Regions from separate parts of the Paraburkholderia graminis genome, predicted to be linked through region 1. Evidence: riboswitches for the same ligand, from Rfam matches in the RefSeq annotation. Region 1 holds a riboswitch; each other region holds the start of a gene.

What was found. Region 1 has a riboswitch for cobalamin ahead of cobG (precorrin-3B synthase). Riboswitches for the same ligand answer to the same signal wherever they lie in the genome.
Region 2: it holds a riboswitch for cobalamin, as region 1 does, so the genes downstream of both, cobW (cobalamin biosynthesis protein CobW) here and cobG (precorrin-3B synthase) in region 1, are expected to answer to the same signal.
Region 3: it holds a riboswitch for cobalamin, as region 1 does, so the genes downstream of both, CUJ91_RS03935 (TonB-dependent receptor domain-containing protein) here and cobG (precorrin-3B synthase) in region 1, are expected to answer to the same signal.

Annotation. Positions count from the first base shown of each region.
Region 1 is NZ_CP024935.1:1,080,211-1,082,473, reverse strand. It holds gene cbiE (precorrin-6y C5,15-methyltransferase (decarboxylating) subunit CbiE) at 1-856, opposite strand, end outside; cobalamin riboswitch at 941-1,131, shown strand; gene cobG (precorrin-3B synthase) at 1,215-2,263, shown strand, end outside.
Region 2 is NZ_CP024935.1:1,370,622-1,372,884, reverse strand. It holds gene cobA (uroporphyrinogen-III C-methyltransferase) at 1-30, opposite strand, end outside; cobalamin riboswitch at 235-478, opposite strand; cobalamin riboswitch at 548-828, shown strand; gene cobW (cobalamin biosynthesis protein CobW) at 995-2,104, shown strand; gene cobN (cobaltochelatase subunit CobN) at 2,119-2,263, shown strand, end outside.
Region 3 is NZ_CP024934.1:890,252-892,514, reverse strand. It holds gene CUJ91_RS03935 (TonB-dependent receptor domain-containing protein) at 1-800, opposite strand, end outside; cobalamin riboswitch at 890-1,238, opposite strand; gene CUJ91_RS03930 (hypothetical protein) at 1,457-1,813, shown strand; gene CUJ91_RS03925 (cell division protein ZapA) at 1,810-2,124, shown strand.

The sequences.
Region 1 (2,263 bases):
GCTGCCGCTCCGCGTGCGCTTCAATGGCAATCGCGCGGCAAGCCGGATGCGCGCGCATCCATTCGATGCCGATCGAGCCGCTGCCCGCGCCCACGTCCCACAGCAATTCGCCGGGCGTCGGCGCGAGGCGCGCGAGCGTGATCGCGCGCACATCGCGTTTGGTCAACTGGCCGTCGTGGCGAAACGCGTCGTCGGGCAAGCCGCAAGTGAGCGGCAGACGCGGCGCGCCATCCGTCGCGCGGCATTCGAGCGCGATCAGGTTCAGCGCGGCAACGTCGCGCGCGGACCACTGATCCGCGCGGCCGTCGATGCGCCGCTCCGCGTCGCCGCCGAGATGTTCGAGCACGGTCATGCGCGTCGCGCCAAAGCCGCGCGCGTTCAGCAGCGCGGCGAGCGCCGCGGGCGTGCCGCCGTCCGCGCTCAACACGAACACGCGCGCGCCGTCGTGCAAATGCGCATTCAGCGTCGGCAGCGGCCGGCCGACCAGCGACACGACGGCCACCTCCTGCAACGGCCAGCCAAGCCGGGCGGCGGCCAGCGACAACGACGAAGGTGCGGGCAGCACGCGCAACTCGTCGGCCGGCAACTGCCTGGCCAGCGTCGCGCCGACGCCGAACAGCATCGGATCGCCGCTCGCCAGCACGCAGACGGAGCGGCCGCGCTCGGCGAGCAACGGCGCGAGATCGAACGGACGCGGCCACGCGGCGCGGCGCGCGGCGAGCCGCGCCGGCAGCATCGACAGATGACGCTCGCCGCCGTAAATCGCTGACGCCTCCAGCAACGCACGCCGCGCGGGCCGTCCCAAACCGGCGAAGCCGTCGTCGCCGATGCCCACTACCGTCAGCCACGCCGGCATGCATCCTTCCTCATGATGTCTCTCAAAACAATGCGCTGCGCCACGCCGGTCAAAGCGTCCAGCCTCGTTGTGCTATCCGAAAAAAGGCATAATACAGCCGCCGGTGCCCTTCGGGGCCTAAGAGGGAACACAGCGGGGAAACCATCGCCGCTGCGGCTGCCCCCGCAACTGTATGCAGCGAGTCCGCCTGCGCTAAGCGCCACTGGTTCGACCGGGAAGGCCGCGGCGGACGACGACCTGCGAGCCAGGAGACCTGCCGGCGAGACTGTTCGTGCCAGCCAACATCGGGCGGGGTGTACCGATGCCGCAGCCAAGCCGCTTTATCGCTTGCTCGGGCCGTCGCGCGACGCTAACCGCGGTGTCCGTCTTGAATCGAGCTTCTCCCTCCTCCACTGTGTTGCCTGACGCGGCTTTCGCGCTGCGGCCCTCGGCGTGTCCGGGGCTCCTGCGGATCGTCGCCGCGCGCGACGGCGGCATCTGCCGGATCAAGCTGCCGGGCGGCGAGTTGAGCGCGGCTCAGGCCCACGCGATCGCGGATGCGGGCGCGCAGCACGCGGCGGGCGTGATCGAGTTGACGAACCGCGCGAATCTGCAACTGCGCGGCGTTCGTGGCGGCGAGGAAGCGGCGTTGATTGCGGCGCTGGTGGATGCGGGGCTTGGGCCTTTGGCGGAGGCTTCTATTTCTTCTGAAGAAAAAGCCGACACCAGGTCTTCCGCCGCTCTCACCGCTTCAGCCGCCGACGACATCCGCAACGTGATGATCAGCCCTACCGCAGGGCGCGACCCCTCCGCGCTCTTCGATACGAGGCCGCTCTGCACGACGTTGCTCGCGCTCTTGCAAAGCGACGCACGTTTTGCGGCGCTGTCGCCGAAATTCGCACTGCTCGTCGACGGCGGCGAGCGTCTTGCGCGGCTCGATCATCCGCATGACGTGTGGCTCGCGGCATCGCAGGATGGTTCCGGCGAGATCCGCTTCATGTTCGGCCTCGCCGGTTGTCCACCGGTTGCTGCGACGAATTCGGCGACGATTGATGCAGGCGCACTCGCCGCCGTGTTGCCGTCGCAAGTTCCGGCGCTGGTGCGGGCGCTGCTGCATACGTTCCTCGATCTCGCCGCCGACTCCGACACGACCCGCATGCGTCACCTGCTCGCCGAACATTCCGCCGACGCGATCCTGCGACACGCGCAAACCTACGTCGATTTCCCGTTGGCACGCGACGCAGCGCTCGCCGAGTGGCAGCGCAGCACGCCCGCCGATGCCACGCTGCGCGTCGGCGCTCACGCGCAGCGTATCGCGGGAACGTGGCACGTCGGCGGTCAACCGCTGCTCGGCCGCATCGACGCAACCGCGCTGCATGGCCTCGCTTCGCTGGCGCGGCAACACGCGAACGGCGCGCTGCGCATCAC
Region 2 (2,263 bases), 290 kb from region 1:
GCCTGCGCCGATCAGCCATGCGCGTTTCATCGCGGCATGCGCCGCGCCGACGCGCATGCAATCATGCAGCGTCGGTGTACACGCAATGTGATGGAGATTGAAGTCATTTGAAACTGTGCATTCGCGCACGACAGTAAACGCGGATTGCAGACCGCTTCCCTAAGTCGTGCTTGAGCGCCTTCACATCCGTCCCTCGCGGATTCCGGCGGCCGGCGGCGTGACGTCGAGAACGCACGGCCGCCTCCGCGTCTGGCCGGTATCCGGGCTGGCGGCCTCACGCGCTTTGCCTTCCCGCCCACATTCATTCGAATGTGCTGGACAGTGGCACTGAAAACGCATGTGCGGCGCAAAAAATAATCGCGCCGCCGGTCGCTTACCGTTGCGGGGACAGCACAGGTTGAGCGCAAGCGCGCTGCCTGTTTCCCGTTTAACTGCACACGCGAGCGCATGTGCGGGCACCAGACGCGCGCATACGATAGCACACGGCAAGCCCGTCCGATAAGCGCGCCGGGCTTGCGTTTTCTTGACGGCGCAAGGCGCGCGGCCTACACTCGCACGCACTTCTGGTGCTCGTGTGCGCGCTCGTGCGCATGCAGTTAAACGGGAAACAGGGCGCCCGCCTCGCATGGATCGGGTCAACCTGTGCTGCCCCCGCAACGGTAAGCGAAAAGCGACGTCATGGCGGTTTGCATGGCGCCGCGGAGCCGGCTTCGATGTCCACGCGCAAGGCCGCGTCGGCATATCACCACTGGGCGAGAAATCACTCGTCCGGGAAGGGGAAGCGGCGCTTTCGCCAGCCCGGATACCGGCCGGAACACGAAGGGCGAACGCCGCGGGGAAGCGGCGCTGCGCTCATGACCTCATACCCGTATTCTGCGTTTCCCTGGTGTAGCGGCAAGGCCGTCGTGCGTTCCCGCGTTTTGCGATGCGACGTCATGCGCAAAGCGCGTGATTCGGCCGGCCAGCAGATGCAACTCTCACGGATGGACTCACCATGCAAGTTCAGATGCGCAAGATTCCCGTCACCATCGTCACGGGCTTTCTCGGCAGCGGCAAGACGACGTTGCTGCGGCACATTCTTCGGAATGCGGGCGGCAAGCGCATTGCGGTGATCGTCAACGAGTTCGGCGAGCTCGGCATAGACGGCGAAATCCTCAAAGGTTGCGGCATTGGTTGCGATGAAAACGGCGTCGAGACCGAAGGCCAATTGTATGAACTGGCGAACGGTTGCCTGTGCTGCACGGTCCAGGAAGAGTTCTTTCCGGTGATGGAAAAGCTCGTCGAGCGCCGCGAGCAGATCGACCATGTGCTGATCGAAACGTCGGGGCTCGCGTTGCCGAAGCCGCTCGTGCAGGCGTTCAACTGGCCGCAGATCAAGAACAGTTTCACGGTGGATGCGGTGATTACCGTCGTCGATGGACCCGCTGCGGCAAGCGGCCAATTCGCTGAAAATCCGCTTGCCGTCGACGCGCAACGCAAGGCCGATCCGAATCTCGACCACGAGTCGCCGCTGCACGAATTGTTCGAGGATCAATTGTCGGCTGCGGATCTGGTGATTCTGAACAAGACCGATCTGCTCGACGAAGCAGGCCAGAACGCGGTCGAAGCCGTGATTCGCGCCGAAATTCCGCCGCAGGTGAAGATCGTGCGCGCCCATAGGGGCGAGCTCGATCTGCACGCGTTGTTCGGGCTCGAAGCGGCGTCGGAGGAAACCATTCACTTGCGCCACGACCATCACGGTTCGGCCGACGACGCCGATCATCATCACGATGAGTTCGATTCGGTGGTCGTGAATGCAAAGGCGCAGTCGCGTGAAGCGGTGATCGCCGCGCTGCAAGGACTCGTGGGGAACAACACGATTTATCGCGTGAAGGGTTTCGCGGCGTTGCCGGGCGCGCCGATGCGGCTCGTCGTTCAAGGCGTGGGCCGGCGCTTCGATAGTTATTTCGATCGACGCTGGCAGCCAGGTGAACTGGAAGAACTAGGCGAAGGCGCCGAAAGCCGCTTCGTGCTGATCGGTGAAGACCTCGACCAGGCTGCGCTGCAACGCGCGTTCGACGCCGCGCTCGGCGTCGCAGCCGCTGTCGCCGCGCAACAGACGTAAGCCGGTATAGACACATGCATCTGCTGCGCACCACGCCGGGCGGTTTCGTCGACGATACGCAAGGCGTGATCCGCATCGATCAGCGGCCCGCGGACATCGTCATTCTGAGTTCCGCGGATACGACGCTGTCGTTGCTCGCGAGCGTGTTTCCCCGTCTCG
Region 3 (2,263 bases), on a different replicon from region 1:
TTCGACTGCAGATAGCGGACGCCCGCGTCCCATTGGTCGTTGAACTTGTGGCGCAGCGACGCCGAAATGCTCTCGTTCAGATAGCCGTTCGCGTTCGGATTCGCGTTGGGCGCCTCGCTTGGATTGAGCGCTGAAAAGCCGTCGTCTTTCGAGCGCGCGAGCGAAATGCTGAAGGTCGTGCGGCCGTCTTTATCCAATGCGCCGTTCGCGCCGACCTGCTGCGTCTGCGTGTGATAGCTGCCGTAGCCCAGGGAGAAATTGAAACGCGGCGGATGCGCGCCGCCGTCTTTCGTGAACACCTGTACCACGCCGCCGATCGCGCCCGAGCCATATAACGCGGACACGTTGCCGTTCACGACTTCGACGTGATCGATCTGATCGAGCGGAATCTGCGCGATTTGCGCGGTGCCGAGACTCACGGAATCGACGCGCACGCCGTCGATGAGAATCAGCGATTGCGTCGACGACGCGCCGCGCAAATAAAGGCTCGCCGTCGAACCGGGCCCGCCTGTACGCGAGATTTGCGCGCCGGGCGCGAGTTGCAGCAGGCCGGGCAGATCCGTTGCGGTGGTGTCGGCCAGGTCCTGCTGATCGAATAGCGACGTCTGCGGGATCGTATCGGCAAGCGCTTGCGGTCCGCGCTCGGCGGTCACCACGACGGGCGATAAAACAGTGGACGATGCAGTGGACGCAGCAGTGGACGAAGCGTCGGCGTTTGCAGGCGCGGCGGCCTGCGCATGCGCGAGATGGGGCAGCCCGGCAAAAGCGAGCAGCACCGCGCGGGCGATGGGGGACAGCATGAAGTGAGATTTCCCGTGGATGGCGTGCGCGGCCCGCTTCCCCGCAGGCCGTCGCGTAACGAGGCGCGTGCGCTTTTGACAATTCGCGCCGCGCGCCCCTCCCTCTGGCCGGTATCCGGGCTAACGACTTTCGATCCCGCCTTCCCACGCGTGACGCGCAGTGGCACACTCGCGAGTTGAACCGGAACACGCGATGGGGATCGAACTGCAAAAGCGCGAACTGCTGTTCGAAATACGATTCGTACCGCAGCACTGAACTGCGATGAGCAGCAATGAACTGCAGCGAATGCGACGAACTGCAATGCACGCGAAATGCGGTCGCTTACCGTTGCGGGGGCAGCGCAGGTTGGCGCGTTCGGGTAGAACGGCGCGGCCTGCTTCCCGTTTAACTGCGCGCACAATGAAATGCGCGCGGGCACCAGAGTGCGGCCAGTGTATGAGCGCCCTCTGAGTCAGTCAAGAACGCGGGCCGCGAGAGCGATTCATTCGGACAGGGTCGAGCTATTGTCCGACGCGATCTCCGGCACGCGCGTAGTTTCTCTTCTTCAGTCGAAAAAAGGCTGCAAAAAGCGGGGTTGTTACGTCTCGAAACGAGACAAATGTCGGAACGTGCGACATTCCGCGCTAAAATGCGATGTCTTTAGAGGACGCAGCACATGCTCACCGAACTCGAAACACTTTCACAGAATATCGGCAAGCTGATCGCGATCAGCCAGCGCCACAATGAAGCGCGCCTCGCGCTCGAAGAGCAACTCGCGCAGTCGCGCGCCGAAGCCGAAGCTACGCGCACGGAACTTGCGCTGCTGCGCGAGGAACGCGACGCACTGCAAGCGGAGCGCGACGCGCTGTCGGCCAAGATCGACGACGCGCAGGTGCGTCTGAACGCGATCCTCGAAAAATTGCCGCGTGCGCGTGCGCACAACGAGCCGGACAACCAGCTCGATCTGCTCGAGCCCGCTCCGCACGAGGTCGAAACAGAGAGCGACGCCACTCGCCACGGAGAAAATGCATGACGACCAAGCAGATCGAAGTATCGATTCTCGGCGTGCCCTATCGCCTCGCCTGCTCGCCGGAAACGGAAGGCGCGCTGCTTGAAGCAGTCGCGCGAGTCGACGCCGAAATGTCGAAGATCCGCAATAACAGCAACGTGCGCGGCACGGATCGCATTGCAGTCATGGCTGCGCTGTCGCTGGCATCCGAACTGCTTAAGCTGCAAACAAGCGTGCGTCACGGAGAAGCATTTCCCGCTGAAGAAATCCGGCGTACAATGCATCAAATGAACGAGCAACTGGGTACTGTCATCGAGCAGTACAGCGTGCAGTAAGTTGCAAGTAGCATGTTGCAAGCAGTGCGGTCGGTGCTGATACCGGCTGCGGATTCAAACGGAAAGTAAGCAGGCAAGGTTCGTGAAGCATGCACGAACTGCGCGAGGCGAACAGGTCCCCAACGTTTGAGTCAATCGT